Regions from separate parts of the Lysinibacillus sp. FSL K6-4013 genome, predicted to be linked through region 1. Evidence: riboswitches for the same ligand, from Rfam matches in the RefSeq annotation. Region 1 holds a riboswitch; each other region holds the start of a gene.
The links. Region 1 has a riboswitch for cobalamin ahead of mmgD (citrate synthase). Riboswitches for the same ligand answer to the same signal wherever they lie in the genome.
Positions count from the first base shown of each region.

Region 2: it holds a riboswitch for cobalamin, as region 1 does, so the genes downstream of both, MHB39_RS10975 (ABC transporter substrate-binding protein) here and mmgD (citrate synthase) in region 1, are expected to answer to the same signal.
Region 3: it holds a riboswitch for cobalamin, as region 1 does, so the genes downstream of both, MHB39_RS21105 (hypothetical protein) here and mmgD (citrate synthase) in region 1, are expected to answer to the same signal.
Region 4: it holds a riboswitch for cobalamin, as region 1 does, so the genes downstream of both, MHB39_RS14085 ((2Fe-2S) ferredoxin domain-containing protein) here and mmgD (citrate synthase) in region 1, are expected to answer to the same signal.

Region 1 covers NZ_CP152031.1:2,374,830-2,379,779, forward strand. The annotation lists gene MHB39_RS11730 (ATP-binding cassette domain-containing protein) at 1-85, shown strand, start outside; gene MHB39_RS11735 (DUF2089 domain-containing protein) at 276-641, shown strand; gene MHB39_RS11740 (hypothetical protein) at 655-1,041, shown strand; gene MHB39_RS11745 (hypothetical protein) at 1,051-1,332, shown strand; gene MHB39_RS11750 (NUDIX hydrolase) at 1,388-1,873, opposite strand; cobalamin riboswitch at 2,121-2,317, shown strand; gene mmgD (citrate synthase) at 2,509-3,630, shown strand; gene prpD (2-methylcitrate dehydratase) at 3,729-4,950, shown strand, end outside.
Region 2 covers NZ_CP152031.1:2,216,845-2,221,794, forward strand. The annotation lists gene MHB39_RS10970 (translation factor GTPase family protein) at 1-1,140, opposite strand, end outside; cobalamin riboswitch at 1,323-1,510, shown strand; gene MHB39_RS10975 (ABC transporter substrate-binding protein) at 1,673-2,665, shown strand; gene MHB39_RS10980 (precorrin-3B methylase) at 2,717-3,394, shown strand; gene MHB39_RS10985 (S9 family peptidase) at 3,466-4,950, shown strand, end outside.
Region 3 covers NZ_CP152031.1:4,262,644-4,267,593, forward strand. The annotation lists gene MHB39_RS21090 (MATE family efflux transporter) at 1-658, opposite strand, end outside; gene MHB39_RS21095 (tyrosine-protein phosphatase) at 795-1,562, opposite strand; gene MHB39_RS21100 (cobalamin-binding protein) at 1,705-2,655, opposite strand; gene MHB39_RS21105 (hypothetical protein) at 2,639-3,196, opposite strand; cobalamin riboswitch at 3,355-3,553, opposite strand; gene MHB39_RS21110 (glutathione peroxidase) at 3,678-4,223, opposite strand; gene MHB39_RS21115 (hypothetical protein) at 4,305-4,859, opposite strand; gene ytvI (sporulation integral membrane protein YtvI) at 4,950-4,950, shown strand, end outside.
Region 4 covers NZ_CP152031.1:2,834,109-2,839,058, reverse strand. The annotation lists gene cbiQ (cobalt ECF transporter T component CbiQ) at 1-193, opposite strand, end outside; gene MHB39_RS14095 (energy-coupling factor ABC transporter substrate-binding protein) at 199-471, opposite strand; gene MHB39_RS14090 (energy-coupling factor ABC transporter permease) at 474-1,220, opposite strand; cobalamin riboswitch at 1,368-1,552, opposite strand; cobalamin riboswitch at 1,804-1,984, shown strand; gene MHB39_RS14085 ((2Fe-2S) ferredoxin domain-containing protein) at 2,130-2,501, shown strand; gene cobJ (precorrin-3B C(17)-methyltransferase) at 2,506-4,173, shown strand; gene MHB39_RS14075 (sirohydrochlorin chelatase) at 4,188-4,950, shown strand, end outside.

The DNA of each region.
Region 1 (4,950 bases):
TCAGCATCCCGCTTCACAAGAATTATACAATGCTATTTTGCCATCACACCCGCGAGAAAGAAAAAATAAGGATAGACCAAATTAAACAGAAACTCCATTTTGAATTTTTCAAAATGGGGTTTTCTTAATTATTAAAGCATTTTAGAAATAAAATTAATAATATCAATCATAAAATTAACTTTATTTATATTTTGATTCAAATAATTAATTTTTATTATTTACTTCTTTAAATTCTTTGTTATATAATCAACTTAACTTAAAGGAAGGAGTTCACTATGGCTTATCAAGTAATCACAAATTGCCCTGTCTGCAGTAAAACTTTGAAAATTACCAAGTTACAGTGTTCTCATTGTCACACGACGATTGAAAATGAATTTGAATTATCTAAGCTCGCATCTTTATCAAAGGATCAGCTTCATTTTGTGGAAGTATTTTTAACTTGTCGAGGAAACATTAAAGAGGTTGAAAAGGAACTGGGGGTTTCGTATCCAACAGTTCGTGGCAAGCTAAACGACATTATTTCATCCCTTGGCTATGCTCAAAAGAAGAAAAATGAAGTAGACGAGAAAAAAATTGTAAGCATGTTGGAAAATGGCGAAATCACAACGGATGAAGCCATAAAGCTCTTAAAAGACGAATAGGGAGGAATGGACCATGAAAGAGGAAATTACGAAAGTGTTAACCATGATTCAAGAGGGGAAAATTGATGCGGATAAAGGTTCAGAGCTGATTCAAGTGTTACAACAGAAAGAAGAATCAGGAAACAAATTTGTGGAAAAAACAAAGTATTTAGATAAAACATTAAAGGTCCGTGTTGTATCCACCGAAAATGATAATGTCACGGTGAATTTGCCGATTAAACTTGTCAAAGCCGTACTCATGGCTGGACACAGCATCGCAGCGAGTATTCCACAATCGGAAAAATACGTGAAAGATATCGACATCAATCTTCTTCTTGAAGCGATCGAAAATGAACTAGATGGACAAATTGTAGATATAAAATCGGCAAACGGAGATACCGTTGCAGTCTTCATTGAATAGAGGCGACGAATGATGCATGTAAAAGTGAAAGCAAAAGACGTTCGCTTTACTGTCCCTGTTCCCTATGCTGTGCTAACCATTGTCCTCTCCATTTTAACTTCCAAATGGATTCAGCAACAAGTCAATAAGTGGACAAAGGCATACTTCAATCGAAAGAAAATAGACTTTACCTTTCCGCTCATCGACAAAGAAATGCTCAAGCCGATTATCAAGGAACTACAAAATTATAAAGGGCTCGTGCTAGTCGATGTCAAAGCTCAAGACGGTACTGAGGTTAAGGTTAGACTATAATACCCAAGAAAGAATGATTAGAGCATGTTTGAATAAAAAGCATGCTCTTTGTTATTTAAAGAATATCCTTTGCAAAAGAACTACCGAAATCCCACAATGTATCTTCCAGATTGTTTAATAGCAGTTTCGTTCTTTTCTCAAGTTGATCTGGTAGCTCATTTTTACTGAAATAGGTAAGTTTCAAGCTCTCATCATCCTTTATCTCCAATATACCCCTTACATTTTTCGCAATATAAAGATGAATAACTGTATAGACCTCATCCCCATTTGGATATCGGAAATAATAATCTGGCCCTGAAAAAACACCCACCAAGTCAAATTCATTCGCTACAAGTCCTGTTTCTTCATGAAGCTCACGAGCAGCAGCTTCCTCTAACGTTTCGTTTAGTTCCAATGCACCGCCAGGTAATCCCCAATCCAACGTATCTGATCGATGTTGAAAGAGAATTTGCTTGTCATCGTTAACCACAAGAATGGTCGCCCCAATACTGATAATTGGTCTACTACCAATGTATTTCCTTAACTCTGTAATATATCCCATATTGGTCCCTCCTATAGATCATAAATAACGATTCGCCTTTCTTCCTTTAAAAACCTCTATTTCCCTTGTAATGCTTAAAATTGGATGTATTGGGATAGATGCACAATCTTTTTTTGTACAAAATATTGCTAAAAAACGCAGAATAGTTCATCAAAGATGAAAAATAGCTTTTTATAATCAGTCTTTTCTGAATTTTACCTATATTGATTGTTTTGAAAACTCTATGTTAAGGTAAAAAGACAAATTGAATATGCTAAATTTTGGTGGTTCAAATGGGAGTTGATTCTATTTGATTAAAAGGGAAGTTGGTGAGAGTCCAACACTGTCCCGCAACTGTATTTAGTAGCTCGAAAACAAAGCCACTGTTTTGTTTGTCAAAATGGGAAGGTGTTATGAGAGCGTTGATCATAAGTCAGGAGACCTGCCACGAAAAAAAGCATCAATTGACCTACGAGGATAGGGAGGTGTTAGCTACTGCATGATTGTGAATTCATGTAAATTCACTGTTTTTTTGGTCTGTCATGCTTTTGTAGATTAACAACTTCTAGAAAGGGATAGGAGTTGTTTTTTTGTTGTTCTGTCGTGTTTGAATGGTAACGCTTACAAGAATAATTAAACAAAGGGGCTGTCATTAAATGGAGTTAAATTATTCACCAGGTCTTGATGGAATCATTGCCGCTGAAACAAAGCTATCTTTTTTAGACACTGTAGGAAGTCAAATAGTTATTCGTGGCTATGACTTGATTGAATTATCTCAGCGATATTCGTATTTAGATATTGTTTACTTATTGCTGCATGGAGAAATACCAACTACCGAGCAACAGGCTGATCTACAGGACAAATTGAAAGCTCATTATCAGGTTCCACAAGAGCTATTTCAAATTTTTAAGCTATTGCCCAATGAAACACATGCGATGGATGGGCTTAGAACAGGAATTTCCGTTTTAGCAGGCTTTGATCAGCACATCAATGATCGTTCGACTGAAATGAATTTATCGCGAGCATATAGACTTTTAGGTGGTATGCCCAACATCGTAGCAAATAGCTATCGTGTATTAAATGGACAAGAAGCTGTCGAGCCGGATAGTCAACTTTCCTATAGTGCCAATTTTTATTACATGATTACGGGCAGAAAGCCAACTGCGCTAGAAGAAGAAATTTTTGATCAGTCACTCGTTTTATATAGTGAGCATGAGATGCCAAATTCAACATTTGCGGCTCGTGTCATTGCTTCTACACAATCTGATTTGTATGGCGCTTTAACGGGAGCTGTCGCATCGTTGAAAGGGAATTTACATGGAGGGGCTAACGAGGCAGTCATGTACATGCTTCTTGAAGCCAAAACAGTAGAAGGCTTTGAAGCATTATTGAAAAACAAGCTACAAAATAAAGAAAAGATTATGGGCTTTGGGCACCGTGTCTATATGAAAAAGATGGACCCAAGAGCGCAAATTATGAAAGAAGCCTTGCATAAATTATGTTTAGAGCAAGGGGATGATCGCTTATATCACATGTGTGAAGCTGGTGAAAAAGTGATGGTACAGGAGAAAGGGTTGTATCCAAATTTAGATTATTATGCAGCACCCGTGTACTACATGCTTGGTTTGCCGATTGAAATCTATACGCCAATCTTCTTTGGCTCACGAACAATTGGCTTATGTGCCCATGTGATTGAGCAGCATGACAATAATCGATTATTTAGACCTCGTGTCAATTATATTGGCGAGCGTCATAACCTTGAAGAATTGTCGGTATAATCAAGTTTTAACAACTCGCCATAAAGCTAATGGGCATTCTGACCAATGCCCATCAGCATACTAGTATATCAAACTTAAGCCTTGAAAGGAAGATATAGATGATTAAAACAAATGACATAACGAAGACAGATCAATTACTTACAGATATTGCGGATTATGTACTAAATACAAAGATTACAAGTGAAGAGGCGTACGAAACGGCACGCTATGTTCTATTGGATACTTTAGGCTGTGGCATTTTGGCCTTACAATATCCTGAATGCACGAAGCTTCTTGGTCCAGTAGTACCAGGCACAGTCGTTCCTAATGGTACACGTGTTCCTGGAACTTCCTATGTTCTTGATCCAGTAAAAGGCGCTTTTAATATCGGGTGTATGATTCGTTGGTTAGATTACAACGATACTTGGCTTGCGGCTGAATGGGGGCATCCATCTGATAATTTAGGTGGCATATTAGCTGTGGCAGATTATTTAAGTCGCGTGCGTGTGGCAGAGGGTAAGGCGCCTCTTAAAGTGAAAGATGTTTTAGAAATGATGATTCAAGCACATGAAATACAAGGGATTTTAGCACTAGAAAATAGCTTAAATCGTGTTGGGCTAGATCATGTTCTGTTTGTCAAAATTGCAACAACAGCTGTTGTGACAAAGGCATTAGGAGGCACGCATCAGGAAATTGTCAATGCATTGTCCAATGCCTGGATTGATAATTCAAGCCTACGAACATATCGCCATGCACCGAATACAGGTTCTAGAAAATCATGGGCTGCTGGTGATGCAACAAGTAGAGCAGTGCAATTAGCGATGATGGCTGTGAAAGGCGAAATGGGCTACGCAACGGCCTTATCTGCACCAGGATGGGGATTCCAAGACGTTCTCTTTAATAAACAAGAATTAAAGCTTGCTAGACCACTGACATCTTATGTGATGGAAAATGTACTATTCAAGGTTTCTTATCCAGCTGAATTCCATGCACAAACAGCTGCTGAATGTGCCGTTCATTTACACCATGAAGTGAAAAATCGTTTACAGGACATTGAACGCATTCAAATTACGACACATGAATCAGCAATACGAATTATTGATAAAGAAGGGCCTCTTCTGAATCCAGCTGATCGCGATCACTGTCTTCAATATATTACAGCTATTGGTCTTATCTTTGGTGATATTATTGCAGATCACTATGAAGATGATGTGGCAGCAGATCCTCGTATCGATGATTTAAGAAATAAAATGGTGGTTGTGGAAAACGCTCAATATACAATCGATTACCTAGATCCTGAAAAACGTTCGATTGCCAATGCTGTTCAAGTTTATTACAACG
Region 2 (4,950 bases), 160 kb from region 1:
AATGACTCCCATAATATGCACATGGATTTCCTGAAATTTTTCCTGCCAGACCACACGCAAGGACGGCTCTTCTGCTTCGAGTAAACGGAAAATCTGTAGCACTTCCTTGATATGCTGATCGCCCTCATATTGAACCTTTGCCTGTAAGGTTGGGACAAGCTCATAGGGCTGGGATAGCATCGTTGTACCGATTCGATCTCCAATATTTGCCTGACTCAGCCCTTTGACAGCGAAAATCTCTCCTGCCTCAACCTGTTGAATGGTCTCAAAGCGACTGCCATTATAAAGGCGAATTTCGGTCACTTTTTCTGTTATTTCGCCAAATGAAAATTCATCCCGCACATGCAACGAGCCCTTGATCGCCTTCATAAAGGTTAAACGCTGGTGCCCATCATGACGAATTTTAAAAACCTCGCCCTCAAACGGGGCATCCTTGTCAAAATGGGTACATGTTAACAGTGGGAGCTGGTCAAGAAATTCCTGAATGCCCTCATCCTTTAAGGCTGAGCCAGCAAAGCAGGGGAAGGCACATTCATGTTTAATCATTGCCTGTAACTGAGCAAGACACTGTTCATGCTCCAATGACTCATTCAGAAAGGCATCAAGCAATTCTTCGTCGCGCTCCGCCAGCCATTCCATGATGCTATTTGATACATAATCTGCTCGCAGCGGCTCATCGACGAACAACACATGCTGAGAGCAATCTTTGTGAAGCTGACTCATGACAGCCTCCACATTGGCACCTTCACGATCAATCTTATTAATAAAGAAAAAGGTAGGAACATGGTATTGACGTAAAAGTTGCCACACTGTTTCTGTATGGCCTTGTATCCCTTCGACAGCGCTAATGATAATAATGGCATAATCCATTACTCGAATGGCACGCTCCATCTCAGGGGAGAAATCGACATGCCCTGGCGTATCAATCAATGTGTATGTATCGTCGCCAATGCTTATGCGCCCCTGCTCAGCAAATATTGTAATGCCTCGTCTGCGCTCTAGCTCATGATGATCAAGAAAGGTATCCTGATGATCGACTCGACCACGGGCTTGAATACTATTTGTATGAAAAAGTACTTGCTCAGAGAAGGTCGTTTTCCCTGCATCCACATGCGCAAGTACACCGATTGTTTTGTACATAGGAAATCCTCGTTTCTATAGATTGCTATCTTTTTATTGTAACAGAATACTAGCTCCTTTATTTCTTGTAAAATAGTTCGTCTTTATGTCGAAATAGTGCTAATATAATGATGATTATACTATTAGCATCATACTACTGATTGCGCGATAAATTTTCTTCTGCTAGTCTATCAATAGTATTGAACATTATAGAACGTATTGGTGCAAATGGCATTTGTCATTTGCTTAAAAGGGAAATCGGTGCAATTCCGATGCTGTCCCGCAACTGTAAATGGGGAGTCTATACAGCATGCCACTGTAGTGAAACTATGGGAAGGCGTATAGATGATGAACCTAAGCCAGGATACCTGCCAATATGTATTTTTTGACTAAGAACCACGAGGATGGGGATAGTGATATAGGTAATGATACCGTTATTTCACTATGCTACTCTCTTGGCGACAAGAGGGTTTTTTTATGCCCTTCCAACCACCTGGGTAGTAAAGAAGTCTCTGATTTCTTTCTATATTTTAACAACAAAGGAGAAAAGGACATGAAGAAATGGAAAAGTATCTGGCTGATGATAATCATTGCCTTGGTCGCTGTTTTAGGGGCTTGTAACGCAAAGGACAAAACAGAATCAGCAGCACAAGGTGAAAAGGTTGAGCCATCCGAGGCAGCAGCAGAAGTAACCATTGAAAATAATGACACAACACAAACATATAAGGAAGCACCGACAAAAGCGATTAGCTTAAATCAACATGTAACAGAAATCATGCTAGCGCTTGGCTTAGAGGATTCTATGGTAGGGACGGCTTACTTGGATGATAAAATTTACGAGCCACTGCAAGAGGCATACGATAAAGTCCCTGTCCTTTCCGATCAATACCCAACGAAGGAGCAAGTCATTGATGCCGAGGCAGATTTCCTATATGCGGGCTGGAAAAGTGGCTTCGGGGAAAAGGGTGTTGGCACACCAGAAGAGCTTGAAGAATTAGGCATTCATACGTATTTACATACGGCTTCCAACATGACAAAGCCAACATTAGAGGATATTTTTACCGATATTCGCAATATCGCGAAGATTTTCCGTATTGAGGATCGTGGTGAAGCTTTAATTGAGCAGATGACGAAAGATGTAGAGGCAGTACAAGCTAAATTACCAAAAGATAGCGAAAAATTACGGATTCTTGTGTTTGATAGCGGTGAAAAGGATGTATTTACAGCGGGTCAAAACTTTATGAATGAGCTAGTGACAATCGCGGGTGGACAAAATATCTTTGGTGATGTGGAATCAGGCTGGACAACTGTGTCGAAGGAAGATGCAGTGGACCGCAATCCAGAGGTAGTTGTCGTAATTGATTACGGTGAAACAACAGCAGAACAAAAGATCCAATTCTTAAAAAATGATCCAGCATTGAAGGAGATGGAAGCTGTTAAAAATGAGCGCTTTGTTATTCTACCACTTTCAGCAGCGTCTGAAGGGGTTCGTGCGGCAGAGGCGATTGAAATTTTAGCAAAGGGCTTCTATCCTGAAAACTTTTAATCCATTCGAGCTAGCGTTTTGCTAGCTCCTTTTTTATAAGGAGCGATAAAAATGAACGCATTTCAAAAAAATGTACCAGATCAAACTTTTGAAACATTAAACCGTCATGGTGAATTCACACGTCTTGCAGTCAGCCCCGGCATTATCAATAAGCATTATACGCCTGCGCAATTTCAAAAAATAGCCGAAATTGCAGGCGAAAAGGGAGCAATAAAGTATTCGGCCTCCTACAGTATTCTCGTATCCATTCCAACAAGTGATGCGTCAGAAGCGATACAAGCCTTACAGGAAGCGGGTCTTTATGTTGTGCCCTCAGGTCCTATCATTGCCATGAGGGCCTGTGATTTTTGTGATGGTGAGAAAATGGAGGCTGCCCCGATAACCGAACAGCTCTATCATGCCATGGTGGGGATGACGGTACCTGCAAGAGTCCGTGTCAATATTAATGGCTGTGCATCAGCTTGCTACAATGCAGTCTATGATGATATTGGGCTCGTTTACCAACAAGAAAGCTTTGATGTCTATTTAGGAGCAGTACCGATGGGAGCAAAGGCACAGGCTGGCAATTTATTCGCTAAGAGGGTAGACGTCACACAAATTGAAGATGTTTTACTGCACCTGATAAACCTTTATAAGGAGCATGCTCGCCCAAATGAACCCTTTTATAAATTTTATCGCAGAACAAAGTCCGCAGAATATTGGGAACTAGTAAAAAATTCGATTAAATAGCAGGAATATTACTTAGGGTGTCGAAGTATTGTAGTAAGGCACAGAATATTACAATACAAAGGAGCAAGAACATGACATCGAAACAAGGGATTCAACCAGAAGATCTTTATCACTTAAAATCAGTAGCAGATCCACAGCTTTCACCAGATGGGACAGAGGTAGTTTATGTAGAGACACGTATGGACGAGAAGAAAAACGACTATATATCGAATTTGTTTTATATAAACTTGAAGGACAAAACACCACAGCAATGGACATTTGGTGAAGATAGAACGAGTTCCCCTGTTTGGTCACCAGATGGCAGTCAAATTGCATTCTTGTCAACGAGAACAGGTAAGTCGCAAATTTATGTTCTTTCGAAAGCAGGTGGAGAGGCAAAACAGGTGACACATTGTAAAAATGGAGCGACATCCCCTGTCTGGTCACCATGCGGCAAGAAAATTGCTTTTTCAGTCGTGCTAGGGAAAGGTGAAACCATCCTAGATAAAGCGGAGGATGAGAAGAAAAAGGATAAAGAGCTAAAGCCACTAGAAATCGAGAAAATGAAACACAAATCGGATGCTGGTGGATTTATTGATATGGAGCAGTTTACCCATATTGCCATTGTCAATGTGGAATCAGGAGAGCTAGAGCAAGTGACAGAAGGCAAAGAGTACTTCCATCTGGGTACTTGGTCGCCAGATGGCAAATACCTTACGTACTTAGCAGATAAGGCGGAGGATTTAGATTTCTCATTTAATGTGGATATCTATTTATTGGATTTAGAATCTAAACAGAGTCACAAGCTAACAGAAGGTTCGGGTGCATATTACCAAACGGCTTGGTCTCCGAATAGTCGCTACCTTTCTTTTGTAGGCGGAGAACGTGAATTTGAAAATGCCACACAAGCGAAGCTATGGATTTATGACATGGAGCAAAAACTACTAAACGGTGTAACAAGTGAATTTGATGCGCCTGTCGGTGATTATGTCATCGGTGATTTCCTGCAAGGTGTAGCGTCACCACGTGTGCAATGGATGAATGATAACCATAGCTTCTACTTCCAAGTCACAGATCACGGCAATGCGGCGATTTATTTCGGCAATGTAGATGGCGAAATTTACCCAGCTATCCATGATGATCAATATGTCTATGGCTTCTCGCTTGATCCGCAAAATGATCAGGCTATTGCGGCTATTAGCACAACGACCAATCCAGGCGATCTGTTTTATGTGAACCTAAAAACGGGTGACAAAGAACAGTTGACGTCAATTAATGAAGAATTTCTAAAGACCAAAACATTAGCTGTCCCAGAAAGTATTGAATTTGAAGGTGCAGAAGGCTGGCAGGTCAATGGTTGGATCATGAAGCCAGTTGGCTATGAAGCAGGGAAGAAGTATCCTCTCATTCTTGAAATCCATGGTGGTCCGCATGCAATGTATGGCAATACCTACTTTAATGAATTCCAAATCCTTGCTGCACAAGGCTTTGCAGTGCTTTATACGAATCCGCGTGGTAGTCATGGCTATGGTCAAAAATTTGTGGATGCAGTACGTGGCGATTATGGTGGTAATGAT
Region 3 (4,950 bases), 1.9 Mb from region 1:
CTTCCATTACCTGATATAGCAACCAGAAAAATACTAGTACGGCTAGTCCGCGACTAATGACTGAGGAAATAGCCGCTCCTTTCACACCAAGCTCTGGTAAACCTAAATTCCCAAAAATAAGACCGTAGTTTAGCACAACATGTAAGACGTTCATGCCAAGTGAAACGTACATAGTTTGTTTTGTCCAACCATGTACACGAATAATTGCAGCAAGTGCATTAATAATAGCCTGCAGGAAAATAAAACTCCCAATGATGACTAAGTAACTTTGTGCATAGTGGAGTACTTCTCCCTGCAGGTTCATCATTGTCATTAAATGTCTCGCAAAGAAGAAAAATAAAATACTCATTAAAAGCCCAACGACCAAATTCATCGTGACCGCTAACGCCGAGATTTTCGCCGCCTCAAAAAAGCGTCTGGAACCTAAATACTGGGAAACAACAATAGATGCACCATTGCCCACTACTTCCAGTATTAAGATGGCAATATGGATATATTGATTGGCTGCACCTACTCCTGATACAGCATTATCTGATAAAGCACTGAGCATAAAAGTATCGGCTAGTCCCATCAACATAAATAGAAAAACTTCTAAGAAGATCGGCCATGTTAAATGGAATAGACTTAACTTATTTGTCTCTTTAATTGTGTCTGCCAATACTTTCACTTCTCCTATATTTTCTTAAAAATCTATTGTATCTTATCACAAATATTTTGACTGTAAAGAGATTTATAGGAAGACAGCGCTTCCACATAAAAAAACCCCTCTCACATAGGAGTGAAGGGGCACATTTTTAAATTAAGCAATAGGATTGCAATTGCTCTCGTTTTTCAATTGTTAGGCCAAATTCCTGCTCTAAAAACCCAGCCTTTGAACCATAGCGACCATCCATAGCATCCAGTGCTGCTTGTAAATAGTCTTCACGGGCGGACATTAAAGCATAAAATTGCTGTAGTTCTTGCTCATTATACTGATGCTGAATAGCCTGAGCCATTCTTTCTACCATTGGACGTAAATACATATTGGTATCTAAATAGTCCTCCATGATAGTCTCCTCAGGTACATCTAAAGCTAGTAAAATAAGGGCTCCCCCAATACCAGTTCGGTCCTTACCAACTGCGCAATGGTGAACAAGACCTAGATTATCAGGATTTTGAATCGTTTGCATTAACTCTTTAAATGAAGGATTGTTAAAAGGCATTTGTGCATAAAAATCCCGGAACATATCAGGGCTTACCTCTTTATAGAAATCTCTACCACCAGCATTGGTCGGCATTTCAAAAGCATGCTTACCCTTCGCTGGGATTTGAATATATTGAGCATTCGAGAACACTGGGTTAGGATTATGATATGCCTCATTGTTATCGCGATAATCAAAAATAGTTTTAATCCCTAGCGTTTCAAATAGTTCTTTATCCGCCAGTGTCATTTTCCCAAGGGCCGCTGAGCGGTAAAATAAACCGTTCTTTACCCTACGGCCATCCCTTGTCTTATATCCACCCATGTCTCGGAAATTATAGACTGCCTCAAATGGAATCACCTTTGTCTCTAATTGTTCCAATCACTACACCTCCTAAAATTATCGAGCATACTTACTTTTATTCTAAAGAACAAACTACATTAATTCCAATTTTCACGCTAGGTAATAATTAAAACACAAAAAATACTAGCTGAAAGGCTAACAGCTAGCATGGAATAATATTTTATTTAAATAACTCTGGATATACAGCTTTCGCTACTAATTCTACAGCTTCACCAATACGTGGACCAGGTCGATTAGAGATATCTGTATCAAGAGACAACACCGCTTTGTTTTGAATAGCTGTCACTGTATTCCAACCATCTCGTCCAAGAATTTCCCCTATAGGATCTTCTGTATAGTTTACTGTCGTTAAAATAACATCTGGATTTTTCGCAATAACATCTTCCTCATTCACTTTTGCCCAGCTATTCAGGTCAGAAAAAACATTATTAACATTAGCTGCATCCAATATTTCTTGTTGGAAAGTACTAGAGCCTGCTGTATAAATGTCTGGCTTAGGGCTAACCTCTAAATAAACATTTTTTGGCGTTTTTACGTCCTTCACCTTCGTTTGGACTTCAGCAATTTTCGCTTTAATCTCTTCGTTTAATTTATTTCCTTTATCAGGAACATCCATCACAGCAGCAATTTGTTCGATATCTCCATAAACATCGTCGAAAGTAGTCGCAGATTGAATAACAAACACTTTAATTCCTGCGTCCTCAAGCGGCTTTAGTGCATCCTTATCACCGATTGTATAAGCAATGACAACATCTGGCTTTAACGCTATAATTCTTTCACTATTAAAGTTCGTAGTATCAGAGACACGTTCAATTTTTTGTGCTTCCTCTGGGTAAGTATCGTACTCAGTTGCTCCTACAATTTTATTGCCAACACCTAAAGCAAACAAAATTTCAGTATTACTTGGTTGTAAAGATACAACTGTTTTTGGTACTTCATTAAACTCTATTTCCACTCCACGGTCATCTGTCACTTTATAGCTTGTTTTCTCTGCTTGTTGTGTATCTTGCGAAGCATCTTTATTTTTTGTATCTTCAGCAGTGCCACAGCCTGCTAATACCAGTGCAAGTAAGAGCACTGATAGCCATTGGAAATTAAATACTTTTTTCATTGTTATTCTCCTTTTTCTTTTTCATTGGGTAGGATTTACTAATAAACGGTATTTCCGCTATTCCAGCTTGCTGATTCATAAACACAGCCATAACAAAACATACATTAGCTAATAAGCCAAGGTAATCGAAAAGAATAGCAGGAACCTCTCGTTCTTCTGATACTTTGTGTAAGATACGATATGATTTTTTCGCTTCACTGCGGCAAAGATGTAGAGCAGCAGCGGCCTCTGTTCCTTGTGGTAAAACAAAACTTTGAATCTCTTCCTTCACATGGCGAACGTAAAAATCATACCGCTCACTTAACCAAGATAAATCCTCTTCAGTTACTGCTAATTTCCCACGAACTGAGCCATTTACATGATAAGCCATAGGTAAAATAAGCAATAAATCCTCAGCAACAACTTGAACATCCTCTTTTTTTACTGCAGCTAATGCAACTCCTAAATGTGTTGTAAGGCTATCTGTTCGAATTTCAAAATCTACCGTTGAAGCTTTCTCACGCATAAATGGATAACAAGAATAACGGGCATCTTTTTTCACTTGCTTCCCCCCTACTTTCTATAATGAAAAATTCTTACTTGAAAGGCATAAAAAAATCGCTCCTTTTGCAAAGGAACGACAAAAATAACATAATAAGTACCATCAAACTGGACATAGCCTATGTATTTGCCGTATATCCTCCTAGCTTCCGAGAAGTTTTTATACGTTCAAATAAAGGTCGGTCTCCTGGCTTGTACAGTTCATCACATGAAACAAATGAGTTATAAAGGACCTTCCCATCTTCTTTGAGACAGTGGTAAATCTTTATATTGGCTGTACTTACAGTTGCGGAAACAGCTCCGGTTTTTCACCGAATTCCCGATTATGCTAACTAGCACCTTTATTCTGCAAGAATATTTCATTTGTAAAGCAGTTTATCATATATGCTTCAGAAAAAATAGCTATACTTAGAATGGATAACTTTAAAATTACAGCAATATTGCTACTTTAAGAGAAAAATTAAAACTGTTTAATAAGTTTACTACAATAGTGTTTCAATTGCTTGTTCAATATCAAGCTGTGAATCTGTTGGTTCAAAGCGAGCAACGGTTTTACCATTAGCATCTACTAGAAATTTTGTAAAGTTCCAGCGAATATTACGACCATCTAAAAAGCTTGGAGCAAGTTGAACTATTGCTTCTGCCAGCATTTTCTCCTGCATACTTGCCTTCCCAAACTCTCGGTAATCCACTTCATGCTTTAAATAATTAAAGAGTGGATGTGTTGCCTCTCCATTTACCTGTACAAGCTCAAAAATCGGGAATGTGACTCCATAGTTTACCTTGCATAGATGCTTAGTTTCCTCTCCATTTTCAGGATTTTGATGACCAAATTGATCACAAGGGAATCCAAGAACTACAAAATTCTCTTTTCCATATTTATCATACATTTTCTGTAAGTCTTCAAATTGATATGTAAATCGGCATTGGTTTGCCGTGTTAACAATTAACATTGTTTTTCCACGATATGTTTCCATCGATAAAATTTCACCATTAGGCTTTCGTACTAGATAATTATAAATGCTCATGCCATAACCTCTTTTTTTCATTCATTATAGTTGACTATTCTACAGTTCATCAAAGAATTTGCACAAAAAAACACCATCTCGCTACTTTGAACGGATGGCTGACTTATACTTCTTTTTATATTTAGCATCTTGTTCCTCATTAATTAAACGATGGGCAATGTCTAATAATTTCGAGTCATTCGTTTGATCATATAGCTTTTTAAATGACATAATAATATCCTGGCGAATAAGAGATGGCTGTTTTTCATCTATACATGTTTGAAATCTTTTAGCTAGATACGACACAACCAAATCTCTTTGTACCTGACCCGCTTGTCCAATTTTCCAAATTGCTTGTAATGCATGCCTCGCTGTAGCATATTGATCATCGTAAGTCACAGCCCAAATCTTTAAAAAATCCTCCAAGACCCTTTCTTCTGGATCACTTTTTGCAGCTAAAGCACATAAAATTTGTGCAGCACGTGCACGAGAATAACCATTATTGTATGTAAGTGCTTTTATTAGCTGTTCCCAAACTGCATATGTCCAATCTACAGGTTCCTGCATAATTTTCATTAATTCCTCGTAAGATTCATATTGAATATCGCGATCATGCTCTGTTAGATTACTAAAAAGTTGCAAAATCTCTTTTTCCATAATTTATCCCTACCTTTATTGTTTCAGAACGTAATAAAACTTGATTTATGGTACACTTAACTTAATTTTTTTCGCAAAGAAGGTGAGTTTA
Region 4 (4,950 bases), 460 kb from region 1:
TGAAATAGTATGTAAGCGGAATTTTTGCACCTACAATGATAAAAGCACTCATTACAAAAAATGTAATGAGTGAAAGTCGTTCATCTCTCATAATGAGCGTTATGAGAAGTAGTCCAAGTGAAAATATCATTTTTTCTAGCGGATGAACGGACGCTAGCTTATTCAGATAGGCATACTTATCAATGAGTAACATAATGGTTAACCTTCTTTGTGTTTGCCACGCATATAGCCGATGAAGTAGCCAATAAAGCCAGCTCCTATAGCTGCCTGTAGCACGAATAATAAGCTTTCGATTTCACCACTAGGTGGCTCCCATAGACTCTCAAACCATGGCTCATATTCCGCATTGATTTCACCAATAGCTGCTTCTGCCTCACCATCAGCACCACCAAATTCAGCACCTTTTTGTATGAACAAGGGAATAATGGCTAACAACACTACAATGGCTAACAGCAATAAATTTTTTTTCATCTTTAATGTGCCTCCTTTGTTGAGAAAACACGTAAAGTTTTTAATTCGCTAATATTGTATTTTTTCAAGAAATTCATCACAATGACGGTTAAAATGCCTTCACTCACGGCTAAAGGAATTTGAGTTAAGGCAAAAATACCTGCAAACTTTGTAAAGGATGCCATAAAGCCTCCAACCTCAGAAGGGAAGGCTAGTGCTAGTTGTACAGAAGTCACAACATATGTACCTAAATCACCAAGCATGGCTGCAAAGAATACGGCTAGTGAAAATGACAAGCCTATTTTTTGTGCTCCTTTAAAGACAAAGTAAGCAATAAAAGGACCTACAATAGCCATAGAAAAGGCGTTAGCCCCTAAAGTTGTGATTCCACCATGTGCTAATAATAAAGATTGGAATAATAAAACGATTGTTCCAATTACACTCATAGCTAGAGGGCCAAAGAGAACTGTTCCAAGACCTACACCGGTTGGATGAGAGCAGCTACCTGTAACAGAAGGGATTTTTAAGGCGGATAGCACAAAGGCAAAGGCACCTGAAAGTCCCAAAAGCATTTTTGTTTCAGGATTTTCTTCAATGGTTTTTCGAATAGAACGCAATCCTAAAATGATAAAAGGAATAGAGATGACCCACCAAAAAATAGCCCATTCGATTGGTAAAAAACCTTCCATGATATGCATGGCAAAGGCACGTTTTGGCACGATTAAAAAGGCCAGTAAAAAATAACTAAGTTTCCACCAAGAAAATTTCAAAAGTTTTCCTCCTAACTAATTTATAGATTTTTAGAATATTGCGTGCGTAATTAAAAAAAGCACTTCTCCAGTGGTGGAAAAGTGCATAGCTAAAAAAGCAAATAACATTCTCATCTGCTAAGCCGCACACCTATCCTCGTAGGTTGAAACGATCACTTATTTTTCGGCAGGTCTCCTGGCTCTAGTTCAATGCTTTATAGGTCTTCCCATCCGTTGGACAGTGACATTTCTATAAAGCTCCCTATTACAGTGGCGGGACCGCGCCGGACTCAAACCGGCTTCCCTTTTAAGCAAAATGACAAGCATTTTACACCGAAAAACATTCAAATTGTGAGATTTCACGACAAAGTGTAACATGAATTTCCATAAATATGCTATACCTTTTATAAATTTTTTTAATTAAAGGTCAATGATGAATATTCTGATAATATTTCATGTGCTAATTATGTAGATTGTATAAATTTTATACCCTAGTCCACCTCATAATTGATAAATTTGTCATAAATTTTTAAAGAAATATTGAAATTTTAAAATAATAAGATATGATAAAGACAGTTTTCTATTTAAAATTCTAATAAAAATTTCATATAAAACGTCAATAAGTGCTCGAATAGCTCGAGATAATAGGGAAATTGGTGAAAATCCAATACAGCCCCCGCTACTGTAATAGCTGATGAAATCGCAAAGCCACTGGCAAACTTGGGAAGGCGCGAAAGTAAAATGAAGCTTAAGTCAGGAAACCTGCTTATTTGATTGTGCATGCAAACTTTTCGGAGGGAGAAGTTGAAGCGAAAGCGAGTACCTGTATTTTATTCTATTCGTTTTTATTTGGCTTCTACAAAACCTTTACTCTTCGTTCTAGAGTAAAGGTTTTTCTTTTTCCAAAAAGCAAATGAGGGGAGACAGAAAATGACAACTTGGAATTTAGAGGGGATGAAAACACATCTCTTTATTTGCAATGGCAGTAGCTGTATGAAAAAGGATGGTGAGGAAATTACCTTAGCCATTCGAGATGAAATACAACGGCAAGCACTCGATCAAGAAATACATACGACAAGAACGCGCTGTAATGGACGATGCAAGGATGCTTGTGTGGTAATAGCCTACCCCCAGGGGAATTGGTATCGTGTGCCATCAACAGAGCATGCTAGAACACTAGTACAAGATTTACATCATGAATCCTTATACAACGAACATGTCTTTACACTTCGTGAAGGTACATTACAGCGTACTGCTCAAACAACTGCCATTAAAGGGATCGAAAAGGTGAAAGAGGGGTAACAACATGGCGCAAAAAGGAAAAATTTTCGTAGTAGGCTTTGGACCTGGAGATTTTAAGCATATTACGACACGTGCAGTAGAGGCACTACAACAAAGTGAGATGATTATAGGCTACAAAACCTATGTAGAGCTGATTCAAGATTTAGTAAGTGCAAAATCAATTGTTAGTACAGGCATGACAGAAGAAGTGTCGCGTGCACAGGAAGCCGTTCGTCAAGCAGAGGCAGGGAGCATCGTATCGGTGATTTCGAGTGGTGATGCAGGTGTCTATGGCATGGCGGGATTAGTATATGAGGTGTTAATTGAGCTAGGCTGGACAGAAGCAACAGGAATTGAGGTAGAAATTGTTCCTGGTATTTCTGCGATTAATTCATGCGCTAGTATACTTGGTGCACCCATTATGCACGATGCTTGTACAATCAGTTTAAGTGACCATCTAACACCTTGGAATTTGATTGCAAAGCGTGTCGAGGCAGCTGCAATGGCGGATTTTGTCATTGCTTTATACAATCCTAAAAGTGGGCGTCGAACAAGACAAATTGTCGAGGCTCAGCGAATTCTCTTAGAATATCGTTCGCCAGACACACCAGTAGGGCTTGTGAAAAGTGCCTATCGGGAACGTCAAGAAGTGACCATGACAACACTAGCAGAAATGCTAGAACATGATATTGGTATGCTGACAACTGTCATTATCGGGAATTCATCAACATTTTTCTATGACAATAAGATGATTACGCCCCGCGGTTACCAGCGTAAATATACCCTGGGTGAAGAAAAACAGCCATTACGTCCACATCAACGTTTACGCGAAGAAAATGAACCTTGGGCAATGAACCAAGAGACAGGGACAGCGCGAAATGACTTTACGGCTGACCCTAATGCAGGGCGTTTTAATAAACCCAGTATAGCCGCTACGCCAAAGCCGAAAAAAACAGCACTTGAAATGGCTACAGCGGCACTCGCAATGGTCAAAGGGACAAGCGCAGTCAAAGTAACACCGAAGCTAGTACAGCAAAAAATAGAATCTATTTTTGAATTAGCAGTTAGTCCTGGTGTAGCTAATAAGTTTTTTACTCCCCAGCAAATGATGACATTAGCAGAGGTCGTTGGGGAAGAGGGAACGATGGAATATACACCAGATCATCAAATTCACTTGAAAATACCAACGACAGTCCCTGAACAGATTACAGAGAAATTACAGGAAGTTGGCTTTTTATTAGCCCCGATTGGTGATGTGTTATCACTAAAGGCTTGTGATTTTTGCTACGGTGAAAAGGCTGATTCGATACCATATGCAGAGGAAATACAAGAAAAACTAGGCGGTATATCCTTACCGAAGACATTAAATATTGGCTTTAATGGCTGTGGGATGGCCTGTTATCGGGCAGTATTTGATGATATTGGCATCGTCTACCGCAAAAGTAAATTCGATGTCTTTATTGGAGCAAAGCCAGTCGGTCGTACAGCTCATGCGGCACAGCCTGTTGTAGAAGGGCTGGAGCCTGAGCAACTGATTCCACTCATTACAGATATTATTGAAGAATATAAAGCAAATGCTCATCCAAATGAACGTTTGTTTAAATATTTTAAGCGTGTGAAAAAGATACTGCATTTTACGTATCAAGATATGTCTTCCAAAATAAAAGTAGAGCCAGCTCCGTGCGGCGACTAGTAAGGAGTAGAGAGATGAAAGCTATTTTATTTGTCGGCCATGGGAGCCGTTTAGCAGCAGGAAATGATGAGGTTCGTACATTTATCGAACAAATGACACCCCGTATTGATGAACAATTTTTAGTGGAAACTTGTTTCCTTGAATTTGCTTCACCTAACATCGAAGAAGGTATTACAAACTGTGTGAAAAAGGGAGCAACAGAGGTACATGTAATTCCTATTATTTTACTGCATGCAGGCCATTCAAAGCTGCATATTCCAGCGGAAATCGAGCATGCACGTGAGCATTATCCATCGATTACCTTCACATATGGTCAAACAATAGGTATCCATGATGAAATCTTTGCCATTTTACAAGATCGCCTAGCCGAAATTGGCTTTAATTCAGAACAAGAGCAGGAAGACACAGCGATTTTATTGATTGCACGAGGTGGCAGTGACCCATCTGCTAATGGTGATTTTTATAAAATCACGCGACTCTTATGGGAAAAACTACCTGTGAAATACGTAGAAAGTGCTTTTATGGGTGTCACAGATCCACGAGTTGAAGAAGGAATTGAACGTTGTGTCAAATTAGGTGCAAAAAAAATCATCATGTTACCATACTTCTTATTCACAGGCATTTTGATGGAACGCATGCATGGCATGTGTGAGAAGTTTAAGGAACTTTATCCAGAGTGTGATATTCAAATTGCTAACTATTTTGGTTACCATGAACGTTTACAAAATGTTTTATTAGAGCGTATTGAACAGGCGATCAACGGTACATCTACAGGTA